3 regions of the Bradyrhizobium sp. UFLA05-89 genome follow, and region 2 is predicted to be linked to each of the others. Evidence: riboswitches for the same ligand, from Rfam matches in the RefSeq annotation. Region 2 holds a riboswitch; each other region holds the start of a gene.
The links. Region 2 has a riboswitch for cobalamin ahead of metE (5-methyltetrahydropteroyltriglutamate--homocysteine S-methyltransferase). Riboswitches for the same ligand answer to the same signal wherever they lie in the genome.

Region 1 (5,213 bases), on a different contig from region 2:
CGACGCTAGAGGCGCTGCCGGCCGCGGCGCATCCGATGGACGTCATGCGCAGCGGCGTCTCGACGCTGGGCTGCGTGCTGCCGGAGGCCTCCGATCACAATCATCCGGGCGCGCGCGACATTGCCGATCGCCTGATGGCTTCGCTCGGCTCGATGCTGCTCTACTGGCACCATTTCGCTCAGAACGGCCGCCGCGTTGACGTCGAGACCGACGACCAGACCATCGGCGGTCACTTCCTGCACCTTCTGCACGGGCGCAAGCCGTCGGACTCCCATGTCCGCGCCATGCACACCTCGCTCAATCTCTACGCGGAGCACGAATTCAACGCGTCCACCTTCACGGCGCGTTCGATCGCCGGCACTGGCGCAGACATGTACTCCGCCATCACCGGCGCCATCGGTGCGCTGCGCGGACCCAAGCACGGCGGCGCCAACGAGGTCGCCTTTGAGGTGCAGAAGCGCTATGCCGACGTCGAGGAAGCCGATGCCGACATCCGCCGGCGGATTGCGGCCAAGGAGGTCGTCATCGGATTCGGCCACCCCGTCTACACGATCGCCGATCCGCGCAACAAGGTGATCAAGGAGGTCGCCCGCCGCCTGTCGCGCGATGCAGGCGCAATGAAGATGTTCGAGATCGCGAACCGGATCGAGGCGGTGATGGCCGAGACCAAGAAGATGTTCGCCAATCTCGACTGGTTCAGCGCCGTCTCCTACCACATGATGGGCGTGCCGACCGCGATGTTCACGCCGCTGTTCGTGATCGCCCGCACGTCTGGATGGGCCGCCCATATCATCGAGCAGCGCATCGACAACAAGATCATCCGTCCCTCCGCCAACTATGTCGGTCCGGAGAATTTGACTTTCGTGCCGCTCGACCAGCGCAGCGGCCTGCGCCCGTCGGTTCGTGCCGCCTGAAGGATCAGAGATGCCGTATCTCATCGCCGCCGATCTACCTCGTGAATCCGCCGGCAACCGCTTTCGCGCATTGTTGAAGCAGCCCGGCATCCTGAAGCTGCCGGGCGCCCATAACGGCATGGCGGCGCTCCAGGCCAGAGCCGCCGGGTTCGAGGGGCTTTATCTGTCGGGCGCAGCCATGACGGCGTCGATGGGACTGCCGGATCTCGGCATCATCACCGTGGATGAAGTTGCCTTCTTCATCCGGCAAATCGCCCGCGCATCGTGCCTGCCTTTGCTCGTCGACGCCGACACCGGCTACGGCGAGGCATTGAATGTCATGCACGCAACCCGCGTGTTCGAGGACGCCGGTGCCGGCGCACTTCATCTCGAAGACCAGATCCTGCCGAAGAAATGCGGCCATCTGAACGACAAGAAGATCGCCGACGCGCATGACATGGCGGCCAAGGTCGCGGCTGCATCGAAAGCGCGCCGCGATCTCGTGATCATCGCCCGGACCGATGCGGCCGCAAGCGAAGGTCTCGACGGAGCGGTCGCCCGCGCAAAGCTCTACATGGAGGCAGGCGCAGACGCGATCTTCCCGGAAGCGCTTAATACAGCCGACATGTTTCGCACTTTCGCCCAACGCATGCCCGGCGTGCCGCTCCTCGCCAACATGACGGAATTTGGAAAGACTCCATTTTTCACGGCCGCTGAGTTCGAAGCCATGGGCTACGCAATGGTGATCTGGCCCGTTTCGTCGTTGCGAATGGCCAACAAGGCCCAGGCAGACCTCTATGCCGCAATTTCGCGTGATGGCGGCACGCATAAGGTCGTTGACCGCATGCAGACGCGTGCGGAACTCTATGCGACAATTGGATTACAAGTCTACGAAGCTCTCGATTCATCGATCGTCCAAACGATCGTTCCAGCCGGTATGCCACAGCGGAAGTGATCTTCGAGAGGTTGACGTCACCCCTCTCTTGCAGATAATCGAAGCCGTCGAGGTTCTCCGGGTCCCGCTTGATCCGGAGCTAAGAGGGAAGCCGGTGCGCTCCTGGTTCACTTGAACCGAAGCAATGCCGGCGCTGCCCCCGCAACTGTAAGCGGTGAGCCCGCATCCATCAGTGTCACTGAAGCGAAAGCTTCGGGAAGGCCGGATGCAGGCGATGACCCGCGAGCCAGGAGACCTGCCCCGACAACATAATCGTCCACGGGCGGGGTGTCCCGGTGGTGCGCCAAGCAGCTGCCGCTTCTGCGCGGCACTCCTGCCAGCGTCCGCCATGGCCTTTTGCCCCCACCACAATGGGGTTAAAGCTATGACTTCTCTTTCACTTCCAATTGCAACGCTCGGCGCGCCCCGTATCGGGCCGCGCCGCGAACTCAAACTCGCGCTCGAAGGCTTCTGGGCCGGCAAGATCAGCGAGCAACAGCTTCTTGATACCGCGGCCGGGCTTCGTGCCGCCAACTGGGCGCGCCAGAAATCGCTCGGTGCCACGATCGTTCCTTCGAACGACTTCTCGCTCTACGACCAGGTGCTCGATACCAGCGTGATGGTCGGCGCCATTCCGGAGGCTTACGGCTGGACCGGCGGTGCCGTCTCGCTCAAGACCTACTTCGCGATGGCGCGCGGCTCGCAAGGCGATGGTCACGACGCGAGCTGCGGCCACGCCCATCACGGTCATGGCGCAACCGCGCAGGAGATGACCAAGTGGTTCGACACCAACTACCACTACATGGTTCCCGAATTTCGTAAGGGCCAGACATTCAAACTCTCGTCTCGCAAGGCGATCGAGGAGTATGACGAGGCAAAAGCACTCGGCTATCAGACACGCCCGGTGCTGGTCGGTCCCGTTACTTTCCTGAAGCTCGGCAAAAGCCATGACGCCGGCTTCGATCCGGTTTCGCTGCTCGACGGCCTCGTGCCCGTTTATGTCGAGGTTCTCAAGGAATTGGCCCAGCGTGGCGCCGATTGGGTCCAGATCGACGAGCCCTGCCTGGTGCTTGATCTCGACGACGCGGCGCGAAACGCACTCCAGCGCGCCTATGCGCAGTTCGCAAAGGAAGTCCCTGGCATCAAGATCATGCTCGCCACGTATTTCGGCGCGCTAGGCGACAATCTCGCGACCGCTTTGGCGTTGCCCGTCGCCGGTCTCCACGTCGATCTCGTCCGTGCACCTCAGCAACTGGCCCAGATCGAGGCGGGCGCCCGTGCCGATCTCGTGATCTCTCTCGGCGTCATCGACGGCCGCAACGTCTGGCGTTCCAACCTCTCGGCACTGGTCGATCGTTTCAAGCCCACCGTCGCAAAGTTCGGCAACGATCGTGTTCAGATCGCGCCCACCTGCTCGCTCCTGCACACGCCAATCGATCTCGAGCTCGAGACCGATCTCGATCCGGACGTGAAGAGTTGGCTCGCCTTCTCGGTCCAGAAGATCGCCGAGCTTGCGACCGTGGCGAAGGCGCTGGCCGGCGACAAGAGTGTCGCGGATGCCCTTGCCGCATCCGACCTTGCGGCAACCGCACGCAAGACGTCACCGAAGATCCACGATGCGAGCGTTGCCAAGCGGATGGCTGCGATCGACGATGCCATGCGTCGTCGCACCAGCGCTTTCGAGAGCCGTGCGGCCGTTCAGCGCAAGCGCTTCGAACTGCCCGCCTTCCCGACCACCACGATCGGTTCGTTCCCACAAACCGCTGACGTCCGCAACGCCCGTGCAGCGCACGCGAAGGGCAAGCTAACCGATGCGCAGTACGAGCAGTTCCTCCGTGAGGAAACCGCCCGCACCGTGCGCTGGCAGGAAGAGATCGGTCTCGACGTGCTCGTGCACGGCGAATTCGAGCGCAACGACATGGTGCAGTATTTCGGCGAGCAGCTCTCCGGCTTCGTGTTCACCAAATACGGCTGGGTGCAGTCCTACGGCTCCCGCTACGTCCGTCCGCCGATCCTGTTCGGGGACGTCTCGCGGCCGAAGCCGATGACGGTCGAATGGTGGCGTTATTCGCAGTCGCTGACCAAGAAGCCGATGAAGGCGATGCTCACGGGGCCGGTGACGATCCTGAACTGGTCGTTCGTCCGTGACGATATGCCACGCAGCGAAGCCTGCCGTCAGATCGCGCTCGCGATCCGCGACGAGGTGACGGACCTCGAAAAGGCCGGCGCAACGATGATCCAGATTGACGAAGCCGCCCTGCGCGAGGGCCTGCCGCTCCGCCATTCCGAGTGGAAGACCTATCTCGATTGGGCGGTGGAGAGCTTCCGCATCTGTTCGACGGGCGTCGCCGATGCCACGCAGATCCACACTCATATGTGCTACTCGGAGTTCAACGCCATTATCGACGCGATTGCGGCGATGGACGCCGACGTTATCTCGATCGAGACGTCGCGTTCGAAGATGGAGCTGCTCGATGCGTTCACCGGATTCAAATACCCGAACGACATCGGCCCCGGCGTCTACGACATCCACTCGCCGCGCGTCCCCGAAACCAGCGAGATGAAGGATCTCATGACGCTGGCCCGGAAGCGGCTGTCGGACTCGCAGCTCTGGATCAATCCGGACTGCGGCCTGAAGACGCGCAAATGGGAGGAAGTTCGCCCAGCGCTCGCCAACATGGTTGCGGCGGCGCGCGAGCTGCGCAAGGCATCCTGATGCCGGCCTGAGTTCGATCGTTTAGGCCCTCTCCAAGGAGACTTGCGATGCGCTTCTGGATCAAATGTACCGGCTTCGACAGCGGCAAGCCGTATCACGTCAACTTCTCGCTGGTCGGCGGAATGTGGCGTGACGGCGACAAGACGATCCTGGAGTTCGTCGGCAGCGGCGCCCAGACGATCGAGGTTCGCGAGACGCCTGAGGACATCCTCGCCATCCACCTTGGCACATCGGAGGCCGGGAAAGCGTGAATGTCATGACGAACGACGCCGGCACTCACGCAAGTCAGGTGCTGGCCGATTTGAGGAAGGTTGGCGCGCATCCGGATCACTGGTATGCGGTCGCCTGGTCGCACGAGGTCCAACCCGAACGCGCGTTCGCCTCGTCTTTTGCGGGCGAACCGATCGTCATCGTCCGCACGAAGACCAGCGAGCTCTTTGCGTTGGAGGATCGTTGCGCCCACCGGCAGGTGCCTCTGTCAAAGGGCGTCGTGAAGGATTGCCATCTACATTGCTGCTATCACGGCTGGAGCTACGACTCCTCGGGCCGCTGTGTCGATGTGCCGTATCTCGGCAAGGAGAAGCATCCGAACGGCGTCAAGTCCTACCCCTGCTGCGAACGCGATGGTGTCGTGTTGGTGTGGCCAGGCAACGTGCCAGCTGCAACGCCA
Region 2 (5,213 bases):
CGAGCAGCTCCATCTTCGAGCGCGACGTCTCGATCGAGATGACGTCGGCGTCCATGGCCGCAATCGCGTCGATGATGGCGTTGAACTCCGAATAGCACATGTGGGTGTGGATCTGCGTGGCGTCTGCGACGCCGGTCGAGCAGATGCGGAAGCTCTCCACGGCCCAGTCGAGATAGGTGTTCCACTCGGAATGACGCAGCGGCAGACCCTCCCGAAGCGCGGCTTCATCGATCTGGATCATGGTCGCTCCGGCCTGTTCGAGGTCGGTAACCTCGTCGCGGATCGCGAGCGCGATCTGCCGGCAGGTGTCGCTCCGCGGAAGATCGTCGCGCACGAATGACCAGTTCAGGATCGTCACCGGCCCGGTGAGCATCGCCTTCATCGGCTTCTTCGTCAGCGACTGCGAATAGCGCCACCAGTCGACCGTCATTGTCCGCGAGACATCGCCGAACAGGATCGGCGGGCGGACGTAGCGGGAGCCGTAGGACTGCACCCAGCCATACCGGGTGAAGACGAAGCCGGAGAGCTGCTCGCCAAAATACTGCACCATGTCGTTGCGTTCGAACTCGCCATGGACGAGCACGTCGAGCCCGATCTCCTCCTGCCAGCGCACCGTGCGGGCGGTTTCCTCCTTGAGGAACTGCTCGTACTGTGCGTCGGTCAGCTTGCCTTGGCATGCGCGGCGCGGGCATTGCGCACGTCCGCGGTCTGCGGGAACGAGCCGATCGTCGTCGTCGGGAAGGCCGGAAGGCCAAAGCGCTTGCGTTGGATCTCCGCGCGGCTCGCAAAAGCGCTGGTACGACGGCGCATGGCGTCGTCGATCGCCGCCATGCGTTTGGCGACCGCCGCGTCGTGGATCTTGGGTGAGATCTGGCGGGCTTTCGCGGCCTTGTCCGAAGCGGCGAGGGCATCGGCGACGCTGTCATCGCCTGCGAGGGCCCTCGCTAGCGTGGACAGCTCCGCGATCTTCTGCACCGAGAAGGCAAGCCAGCTCTTGACGTCGGGATCGAGGCCGGTCTCAAGCTCGAGATCGATCGGCGTATGCAGCAGCGAACAGGACGGCGCGATCTGCACGCGGCCGGCGCCGAGCCTGGCAATGATCGGCTTGTAGCGGTCGATCAGCGCCGACAGGTTGGAGCGCCAGACGTTACGGCCGTCGATGACACCGAGCGAGATCACGAGGTCGGCGCGGGCGCCGGATTCGACCTGGCTCAGCTGCTGCGGCGCGCGGATCAGGTCGACGTGCAGCCCGGCTACCGGGAGCGCCAGAGCGGTTGCAAGGTTGTCGCCAATCGCGCCGAAATAGGTGGCGAGCATGATCTTGACGTTGGGCACGTCCTTGGCGAAGCGCGCATAGGCGCGCTGGAGTGCGTTCCGCTCGATCTCATTGAGATCGAGCACTAGGCAAGGCTCGTCGATCTGGACCCATTCAGCGCCGCGCTTGGCGAGCTCCTGGAGAACGTCGACATAGACGGGCAGCAGGCCATCGAGCAGCGAGATCGGATCGACCGCCGCGTCATGGCTTTTGCCGAGCTTCAGGAAGGTGACGGGACCGACCAGCACCGGACGGGTCTGATAGCCGAGCGCCTTGGCTTCATCGTACTCCTGGATCACCTTGCGCGAGGAGAGCTTGAAGGTCTGGCCCTTGTGAAATTCCGGAACCATGTAGTGGTAGTTGGTGTCGAACCACTTGGTCATTTCCTGCGCTGTTGCACCATGGCCATGATGGGCGTGACCGCAACTCGCGTCGTGTGCGTCGCCCTGTGATCCGCGTGCCATCGCGAAATAGGTCTTGAGCGAGACCAGGCCGCCCTTCCAGCCGTAGGCATCGGGGATGGCGCCAACCATGACACTGGTGTCGAGCACCTGGTCGTAAAGCGAGAAATCGCTCGACGGGATGATGGTTGCGCCGAGCGATTTCTGGCGTGCCCAGTTGGCAGCACGGAGTCCGGCTGCGGCTTCGAGAAGCTGCTGCTCGCTGATCTTGCCGGCCCAAAAACCTTCGAGCGCGAGCTTGAGTTCGCGGCGTGGCCCGATGCGGGGCGTGCCGAGTGTTGCGACTGGAAGTGAAAGAGAAGTCATAGCTTTAACCCCATTGTGGTGGGGGCAAAAGGCCATGGCGGACGCAGGCAGGGCAGCCGCAGATGCGGCAGCTGCTTGGCGTACCACCGGGACACCCCGCCCGTGGACGATTATGTTGTCGGGGCAGGTCTCCTGGCTCGCGGGTCGTCGCCTGCACCCGGGCCTTCCCGAAGCTTTCGCTTCAGTGACACGATTGGATGCGAGCTCGCCGCTTACAGTTGCGGGGGCAGCGCCGGCATTGCTTCAGTCCGAACGGACCGGGAGCGCACCGGCTTCCCTCTTAGCTCCAGATCAAGCGGGACCCGGAGAACCTCGACGTTTTCGATTATCTGCATCGATGGGGTGCCGTCAACCTCTCGCCGTTCACTTGCGCTGTGGCATACCGGCCGGAACGACCGTTCTTACGATCGATGAATCCAGTGCCTCGTAGTCGTGCAGTCCAATCGTGGCGTAGAGCTCCGCACGCGTCTGCATGCGGTCGACGAGCTTATGCGTGCCACCATCGCGCGAAATCGCAGCATAAAGTTCTGCTTGCGCCTTGTTTGCCACGCGCAACGAGGACACGGGCCAGATCACCATGGCGTAGCCCATCGCCTCGAACTCCGCGGCTGTGAAGAACGGCGTCTTTCCAAACTCGGTCATATTGGCGAGCAGAGGCACGCCGGGCATGCGCTCGGCAAAGGCGCGGAACATCTCGGCAGTGTTGAGCGCTTCGGGGAAGATCGCATCGGCCCCCGCTTCCATGTAAAGCTTGGCGCGGGCGACCGCCCCGTCGAGGCCTTCGCTTGCGGCAGCATCAGTCCTGGCGATGATCACGAGATTGCGACGGGTTTTCGCCGCGGCTGCGACCTTGGCCGCCATGTCATGTGCATCGGCGATCTTCTTGTCGTTCAGATGGCCGCATTTCTTCGGCAGGACCTGGTCTTCGAGATGAAGCGCGGCCGCGCCCGCATCTTCGAACACGCGCGTGGCATGCATGACGTTGAGCGCCTCGCCGTAGCCGGTGTCGGCGTCGACGAGAAGGGGCAGGCCCGATGCGCGGACGATTTGGCGGATGAAGAAGGCGACTTCATCCACGGTGATGATACCGAGATCAGGCAGACCCATCGATGCTGTCATCGCAGCGCCCGAGAGATACAGCCCCTCGAAGCCGGCTGTCTTGGCCTGGAGCGCCGCCATGCCGTTGTGTGCGCCGGGAAGTCTCAGGATGCCTGGCCGCTTCAGCAACGCGCGGAAGCGGAGGCCAGCGGCCTCTTGTGGCAGATCGGCGGCAACGAGATAGGGCATCTGGCAGTTCCTCAGGCGGCGCGGATCGACGAGCGCAATCCGCTGCGTTGTGCGAGCGGCACGAAGATCAGGTTCTCCGGGCCGACATAATTTGCCGACGGCCGGATGATCTTGTTGTCGATGCGCTGCTCGATGACGTGGGCAGCCCACCCCGACGTGCGGGCGATCACGAACAGTGGTGTGAACATCGCGGTCGGCACCCCCATCATGTGATAGGACACTGCACTGAACCAGTCGAGATTTGCGAACATCTTCTTGGTCTCGGCCATCACGGCTTCGATCCGGTCGGCGATCTCGAACATCTTCATCGAGCCTGCCTCGTGCGACAAGCGGCGTGCGACCTCCTTGATCACCTTGTTGCGGGGATCGGCGATCGTATAGACGGGGTGGCCGAACCCGATCACGACCTCCTTGGCGGCGATCCGGCGGCGGATGTCAGCATCGGCCTCGTCCACGTCACCGTAGCGCTTTTGCACCTCGAATGCGACCTCGTTGGCGCCGCCATGCTTCGGCCCGCGCAGCGCGCCGATCGCGCCGGTGATGGCCGAATACATGTCGGCTCCGGTGCCGGCGATCGAGCGGGCGGTGAAGGTCGAGGCATTGAACTCGTGCTCGGCGTAGAGGTTGAGCGAGGTATGCATGGCACGGACATGCGAGTCCGACGGCTTACGGCCGTGCAGAAGATGCAGGAAATGTCCGCCGATCGTGTCGTCGTCGGTCTCGACGTCGACGCGCCGGCCATTCTGGGCGAAGTGGTGCCAGTAGAGCAGCATCGAGCCGAGCGAGGCCATCAGGCGATCCGCGATGTCGCGCGCGCCTGGATGATTGTGATCGGAGGCTTCCGGCAGCACGCAGCCGAGCGTGGAGACGCCGCTGCGCATAACGTCCATCGGATGCGCCGCGGCGGGGAGGGCCTCCAGGGCAGCCTTCACGACGTTCGGCAGGCCGCGCAGGCCCTTCAGCTTGGCCTTGTAGGCGGCAAGCTCAGCCGGCGTCGGCAGGCTGCCGTGCACGAGCAGATGGGCGATCTCCTCGAATTCGCAGGTCTCTGCGACATCGAGGATGTCATAGCCGCGATAGTGCAGATCGTTGCCGGTGCGGCCGACGGTGCAGAGCGCGGTGTTGCCGGCAACGATGCCGGACAGCGCAACCGATTTCTTGGGCGCCGGCTTTGAAGACACTTCGTTCGTCATGATGCCAATCCCTTGATTTACGAAAGCGCTGAGTTAGCCTTAGCGGCCCGACCAATCGAAGATGCCGGTCGATCCCTTAGCGCCGAGCTGCGATGAATCGACGGTGAAGGTGAGCCCGATGAGATCGCCGGCCTTCAGCTCGGGCAGGCGCTCGACCAGGCCGAGCAAGCGATCCTGCTCGGCCGGTGCGATGACGCCGTCGGCGAGGCTGCGGAATTTTGCGACATATTGCGGCCGCGCGAGCGGGCGCGCGCCGAGCGGGTGCGCATCCGCCACAGCAAGCTCGTCGCTGACGATGGAGCCGCCCTTGAGCGTGACGACGACGCGGCCGCCGAATGCCTTCTGCTTAGGATCGTGGCTGTGATAGCGCTGTGTCCAGGCGGGATCTTCGACCGTCGAGATCTTGTGCCACAGTGCGACGGTCTCGGGACGCGCCGCTCGCTCCGGGGCGTAGGACTTCTGGTGATGCCAGCCGCCGTCTTCGAGCGCGACCGCGAAGATGTACAAGATGGAATGGTCGAGCGTCTCGCGGCTGGCCTTCGGGTCCATCTTCTGCGGATCATTGGCGCCGGTGCCGATCACGTAATGACTGTGATGGCTGGTGTGGATCACGATGCTTTCGATCTTGGTGGGATCACCGATCTTCGGGCC
Region 3 (5,213 bases), on a different contig from region 2:
TTTTGGTCCTTCACCGTCAACAATGTGCTCAACGCGCTCTATTACGACTATGCGATCGCGAGTACCTTCACCGACGGGCGGTTCAGCGCCTATCCGCTTCCCGGCCGCACCTATCTCTTGAAGGCTGGCGCGACTTTCTAGTCTAAGGGCCGCGCCAGAGGTCGCGCGGCGAGGGATCTCGGATGACGGCAGCCGGAGTGATGGACGTCCTTGCCGGTCAGCTTGCTGACGTTGAGGCGGGCTGGAGTGTGGGCACTTTCGGGGCGATCGCCGAGTTCACACGCGATCAGGCCGAGCCGGCCGATCTGCGTTGCGACGAGGCGATGATCAGTATCGTCACGGACAAGGGCGGGATTCAAATCCTGTCAACGCCAAAGCTGCGCCTGTTCGCCTCGGAATCGCCGACGAGCGAGAGCTGGAGTCATCGCGTGGCGCTGTGTCTTCCGCTTGGCTCGTGTGGGATGCACGGGCGTACCACGTTGACGGAGGTCGGAGCCGACGACGATGCTCTGCGAGGCAGGGATCGCAGCGGCATCCTGTTTGATCTCGGCCTTGGCACATTGCAGATCGACGCTTGCATTCGCATAGCAGATCGGCACGTCGTTGCGGCGCTCCGTGAAAGAGTCGGCCGATCGGTGTTTGCGCCGGGGAACGATGCGATGCGCATCATTCTCGCTGCCAATCCGCACCGCGTTTTCATCAGCCGAGTCGGGCGGGCCGAGGTGTTCCAGCCGATCCCGCCACCTGATGGTCGCAGTCCCGACGGGCCACACACGCATGTCCTGCCGAAGCTGCTTGCGCATGGTCGGACGCACGCGGCAACGGAGCCGGTTCCGGACGGCTGGGTTCCCTGCGCCCATTTCTATCCGGCGCATCCGCTTCGCGATCAATTCGGTCGAAAGCATGAATTTCGGACGCAACATCAAGCGGCATTCCAGACCTTCCTTGAGCAATATGGCGAGCCGGGGTCCGTCGCGCTCAAGCGAGACATCATGGCGGCCGTGATGGCGGGGCGAGACCCTGATGCGCTGACCGTTCGGAACGACCGCCTCGGCCGCGCGACCGTTCGGGTGACGCTTCGGCAGTTGGCCGCGGCCGGACCGCTGTCGCAGACGATCATCGAATGGCTCGCCGCGTATGACCGGATCGACCTTGCCGAGCCCGAAAATCCCATGGATGCCCTTCACTGACCGCCAAAAGGCTGTCCCGCAGCAACAGATGTCGCTACAATTGCAGGAGAGGAGATTTTCCAATGGCCTTCAACGTTCTGCCCGCCGCCGCTGACGGCTTTCGTTTGCACCCGGTTGAGCCGCGCAACGCTCCGATGTTCGCCTTCGGTCTGCTGGTGACGGCCTGTGCGCTGGCAAGCTTCGTATTTGCCTGCGCGACTCCGTTTGCGGCCTTCGCAGTCGTTGCAGCCGCGTTGTTGCGGTTGCGTCCGGCACTCCTCGTCGTCACGGGTGCATGGCTGGTCAATCAGGCGATCGGATTTGGCGTGCTGCACTATCCGGTCGATGCCAACACGATCGCCTGGGGCTTCGCGATCGGGGCAGCGGCGCTCGCCGCTACCGCTGTCTCGTCAGCCATTCTCGGTGCGCTCCCGCAGAACCACACGGCTGTGGTTCTGGCGGTCACGTTGGTTTGTGCCTACGCGGCCTATGAGCTCACTCTGTTCGCCATGACGCCGTTCCTGGGCGGCGAGGGCGCCTTCACTCTCGCCATAGTGACACGGATTGGGCTGCGCAGCGCCGCCTGGTTGGTCGGTCTTGTTGCAGCCTGCGAGATCGTTCGCCTGCTCAATCCGCTTGGGCGGCGACGCGCGATTTCGACGTGAACGACGAAGGCGGCGACGCGACGACCTCCGTTCGGTTGCTCCCGCCTGATTCGCCAAGCACGATGAATTGGCATTCCCCATTCCCCGCGAAAACCCCGTAACGGAACTGATTGCGCGCAGCCGCCGAATCGCGGGATGTCGGTGGATAGCTGTGAAATTCCCGCATTCCACAGACAAAAACCGGCCGACGCGTTAATCGATCATTGACACTTCGCCGCGAATATCACCACATATGGGTGTCACGGTTCCGCTGGATCGCAAGATTTAGTGGCTAAGAGGGAAGCCGGTGAACCGCGCCTGAGGTGCGGAATTCCGGCGCTGCCCCCGCAACTGTCAGCAGCGAGCTGCTCCCAAACAATCGTCACTGGTGCCTGTTCGCGCCGGGAAGACGGGGAGAAAGCTATGACCTGCGAGCCAGGAGACCTGCCGCGACGCAACTGAACGTCCACGGGCGGGGTGTCCCGGCGGTCGCTTGCATGCGCCGTCGGCACTCCGTTGCCGGCGTTTCTGCAGCGTCCTCGTCTTGCCCCGCTCAAACATAACGCGCGCATCACGGGGCCCTTGATGTCTACCAATATGCACCACGCGGAGACTGTCTCCGCTCCCATCATCCAGTTGCGTCCAGAGTCGCTCGCTGCCGTTCCCAGCGAGCCCGCCATGCAGATCATCCGCCGCAACGGCAAGGTCACCCCGTTCGACCAGGCGAAGATCGCGGTCGCGATGACCAAGGCCTTCCTCGCCGTGGAAGGAAACACCGCGGTCGCTTCACGCCGCGTCCACGAGAGCGTCGAGCAACTGACTGCGGAAGTGGTCGCGGCATTGCACCGTCGTGCCGGCGAGGGCCGCACCTTCCACATCGAGGACGTCCAGGATCAGGTCGAGCTTGCGTTGATGCGCAGCGAGCACCACAAGGTGGCCCGCGCCTACGTGCTGTATCGCGATGAACGTACCCGCCAGCGTGCGGAGGAAGCTGCTGCTCATCAGGCCGTGCCCGTCGCTGCCCCAGCACTCCACGTTACGCTTGCCGACGGTTCGCGCGTCGGTCTCGACAGCAAGCGCCTCGCGCTGATCGTCGGCGAAGCCTGCGCCGGGCTCGACGGTGTCTCCGCTGCGCCCGTGCTCGCCGAAACCACGCGCAATCTCTACGATGGCATCAGCCAGGACGAACTGGCGCTGGCCTCGATCATGGCCGCCCGCACGCTGGTCGAGCAGGAGCCGAACTACGCCTATGTCAGTGCGCGCCTGCTGCTCGACAAGCTCCGCGGCGAGGTGCTGTCCTACGTCCACAGCGTGCCGACATCCGCTTCACAGGCGGACATGGTGACGCGCTATGCCGAATACTTCCCGGCCTATGTGAAGACCGGCATCGCCGCCGAGTTGCTCGATCCCGAGCTCGCCCGCTTCGATCTCGGTCGGATCGCGGCGGCGCTGAAGCCCGAGCGCGATCTGAACTTCCAGTTCCTCGGCCTCCAGACGCTCTACGACCGCTACTTCCTGCATGAGCATGGCAAGCGGATCGAGCTGCCGCAGGCCTTCTTCATGCGCGTGGCCATGGGCCTGGCGGTGCGCGAGATTGACCGCGAAGCCAAGGCGATCGAGTTCTACGATTTGCTGTCGTCGTTCGACTTCATGGCCTCGACTCCGACGCTGTTCAACTCGGGCACGCTGCGCCCGCAGCTCTCGTCCTGCTTCCTCACCACCGTCTCCGACGACCTCGACGGTATTTTCAAGTCGATCAAGGACAATGCGCTGCTGGCAAAATATTCGGGCGGCCTCGGTAACGACTGGACGCCGGTGCGCGGTCTCGGCGCCCATATCAAGGGCACCAACGGCGAGAGCCAGGGCATCATCCCGTTCCTGAAGGTCGCCAACGACACTGCGATCGCCGTCAACCAAGGCGGCAAGCGCAAGGGCGCGGTCTGCGCCTATCTCGAAACCTGGCACGTCGACATCGAGGAGTTCCTCGATCTGCGGAAGAACACCGGCGACGACCGCCGCCGCACCCACGACATGAACACCGCCAATTGGGTGCCGGACTTGTTCATGCAGCGCGTCGATGCCGACGGCGAGTGGACGCTGTTCTCGCCGGACGAGACGCCCGATTTGCACGACCGCTACGGCGAGGCGTTCAAGTCGGCTTACGAGGCTTATGAAGCCAAGGCGAAGGCCGGCGGCATGCGGGTGTCCAAGACGGTCCGCGCGACCGATCTGTGGCGCCGCATGCTGACCATGGTGTTCGAGACCGGTCATCCCTGGATCACCTTCAAGGATCCCTGCAATTTGCGCTCGCCGCAGCGGCACATGGGCGTGATCCACTCGTCGAACCTCTGCACCGAGATCACCCTGAACACCTCGGGCGACGAGGTCGCGGTCTGCAATCTCGGCTCCATCAACATGCTCGCCCATGTTGGGTCCAATGGTCTTGACCAGGCCAAGCTGAAGCGGACGGTGACATCAGCGGTGCGGATGCTCGACAACGTCATCGACATCAACTTCTACACCATCCCGGAGGCGCGCCGCTCCAACATGCGCCACCGGCCGGTCGGCCTCGGCTTGATGGGCTTCCAGGAGGCGCTTCAGGTTCAGCGCATCCCGATCGCGTCGGACGCGGCCGTGGCGTTCGCCGACACCAGTATGGAAGCGATCTCTTACCACGCCATCGAAGCATCGTCGGATCTCGCCGCCGAGCGTGGCCGTTATCCGAGCTTCGAGGGCTCGCTGTGGTCGAAGGGCATTTTGCCGCTCGACTCCATCCAGTTCGTCGCCGACGCCCGTGGCGGCCTCGACGCCGACCGCTCTTCGACGCTCGACTGGGACCACCTGCGCAACAAGGTCACCTCCCGCGGCATGCGCAACTCGAACGTCATGGCGATCGCCCCGACCGCGACGATCTCAAACATCTGCGGTGTCTCGCAGTCGATCGAGCCGAACTACCAGAACCTGTTCGTCAAATCGAACATGTCCGGCGACTTTACGGTCGTGAACGAGTTCCTGGTCCGCGACCTGAAGGCGAGGGGACTGTGGGACGAGGTGATGGTCTCCGACCTCAAATATTTCGACGGCAGCGTCGGCCAGATCGACCGCGTTCCTGACGATCTCAAGGCGCTCTACGCCACCGCCTTCGAGATCGACAGTGCCTGGCTGATCGAGGCGGCCGCGCGCCGGCAGAAATGGATCGACCAGTCGCAGTCGCTCAACCTCTACATCGCCAATCCCTCCGGCAAGAAGCTCGATACGCTTTACCGGCTGGCCTGGCGGCGCGGCCTGAAGACGACCTATTACCTGCGCTCGCGCAGCGCCACGCATGTCGAAAAATCGACGCTGAAGGGCACCGACGGCAAGCTCAACGCGGTGTCGGCATCGGGCGGCGCCTCGCACG

Region 1: another riboswitch for cobalamin. It lies ahead of metE (5-methyltetrahydropteroyltriglutamate--homocysteine S-methyltransferase); the one in region 2 lies ahead of metE (5-methyltetrahydropteroyltriglutamate--homocysteine S-methyltransferase).
Region 3: another riboswitch for cobalamin. It lies ahead of SO139_RS10055 (ribonucleoside-diphosphate reductase subunit alpha); the one in region 2 lies ahead of metE (5-methyltetrahydropteroyltriglutamate--homocysteine S-methyltransferase).

The regions. Positions count from the first base shown of each region.
Region 1 is NZ_JBANBA010000014.1:23,155-28,367, forward strand. Features, by position in the region: gene prpC (bifunctional 2-methylcitrate synthase/citrate synthase) at 1-914, shown strand, start outside; gene prpB (methylisocitrate lyase) at 925-1,848, shown strand; cobalamin riboswitch at 1,882-2,105, shown strand; gene metE (5-methyltetrahydropteroyltriglutamate--homocysteine S-methyltransferase) at 2,213-4,543, shown strand; gene SO139_RS10110 (hypothetical protein) at 4,591-4,794, shown strand; gene SO139_RS10115 (Rieske 2Fe-2S domain-containing protein) at 4,800-5,213, shown strand, end outside.
Region 2 is NZ_JBANBA010000044.1:1,392-6,604, forward strand. Features, by position in the region: partial or broken gene metE (5-methyltetrahydropteroyltriglutamate--homocysteine S-methyltransferase) at 1-2,082, opposite strand, end outside; cobalamin riboswitch at 2,188-2,412, opposite strand; gene prpB (methylisocitrate lyase) at 2,446-3,369, opposite strand; gene prpC (bifunctional 2-methylcitrate synthase/citrate synthase) at 3,381-4,562, opposite strand; gene SO139_RS22615 (MmgE/PrpD family protein) at 4,602-5,213, opposite strand, start outside.
Region 3 is NZ_JBANBA010000014.1:11,086-16,298, reverse strand. Features, by position in the region: gene SO139_RS10070 (TonB-dependent receptor) at 1-141, shown strand, start outside; gene SO139_RS10065 (DUF6925 family protein) at 183-1,190, shown strand; gene SO139_RS10060 (hypothetical protein) at 1,253-1,834, shown strand; cobalamin riboswitch at 2,060-2,279, shown strand; gene SO139_RS10055 (ribonucleoside-diphosphate reductase subunit alpha) at 2,399-5,213, shown strand, end outside.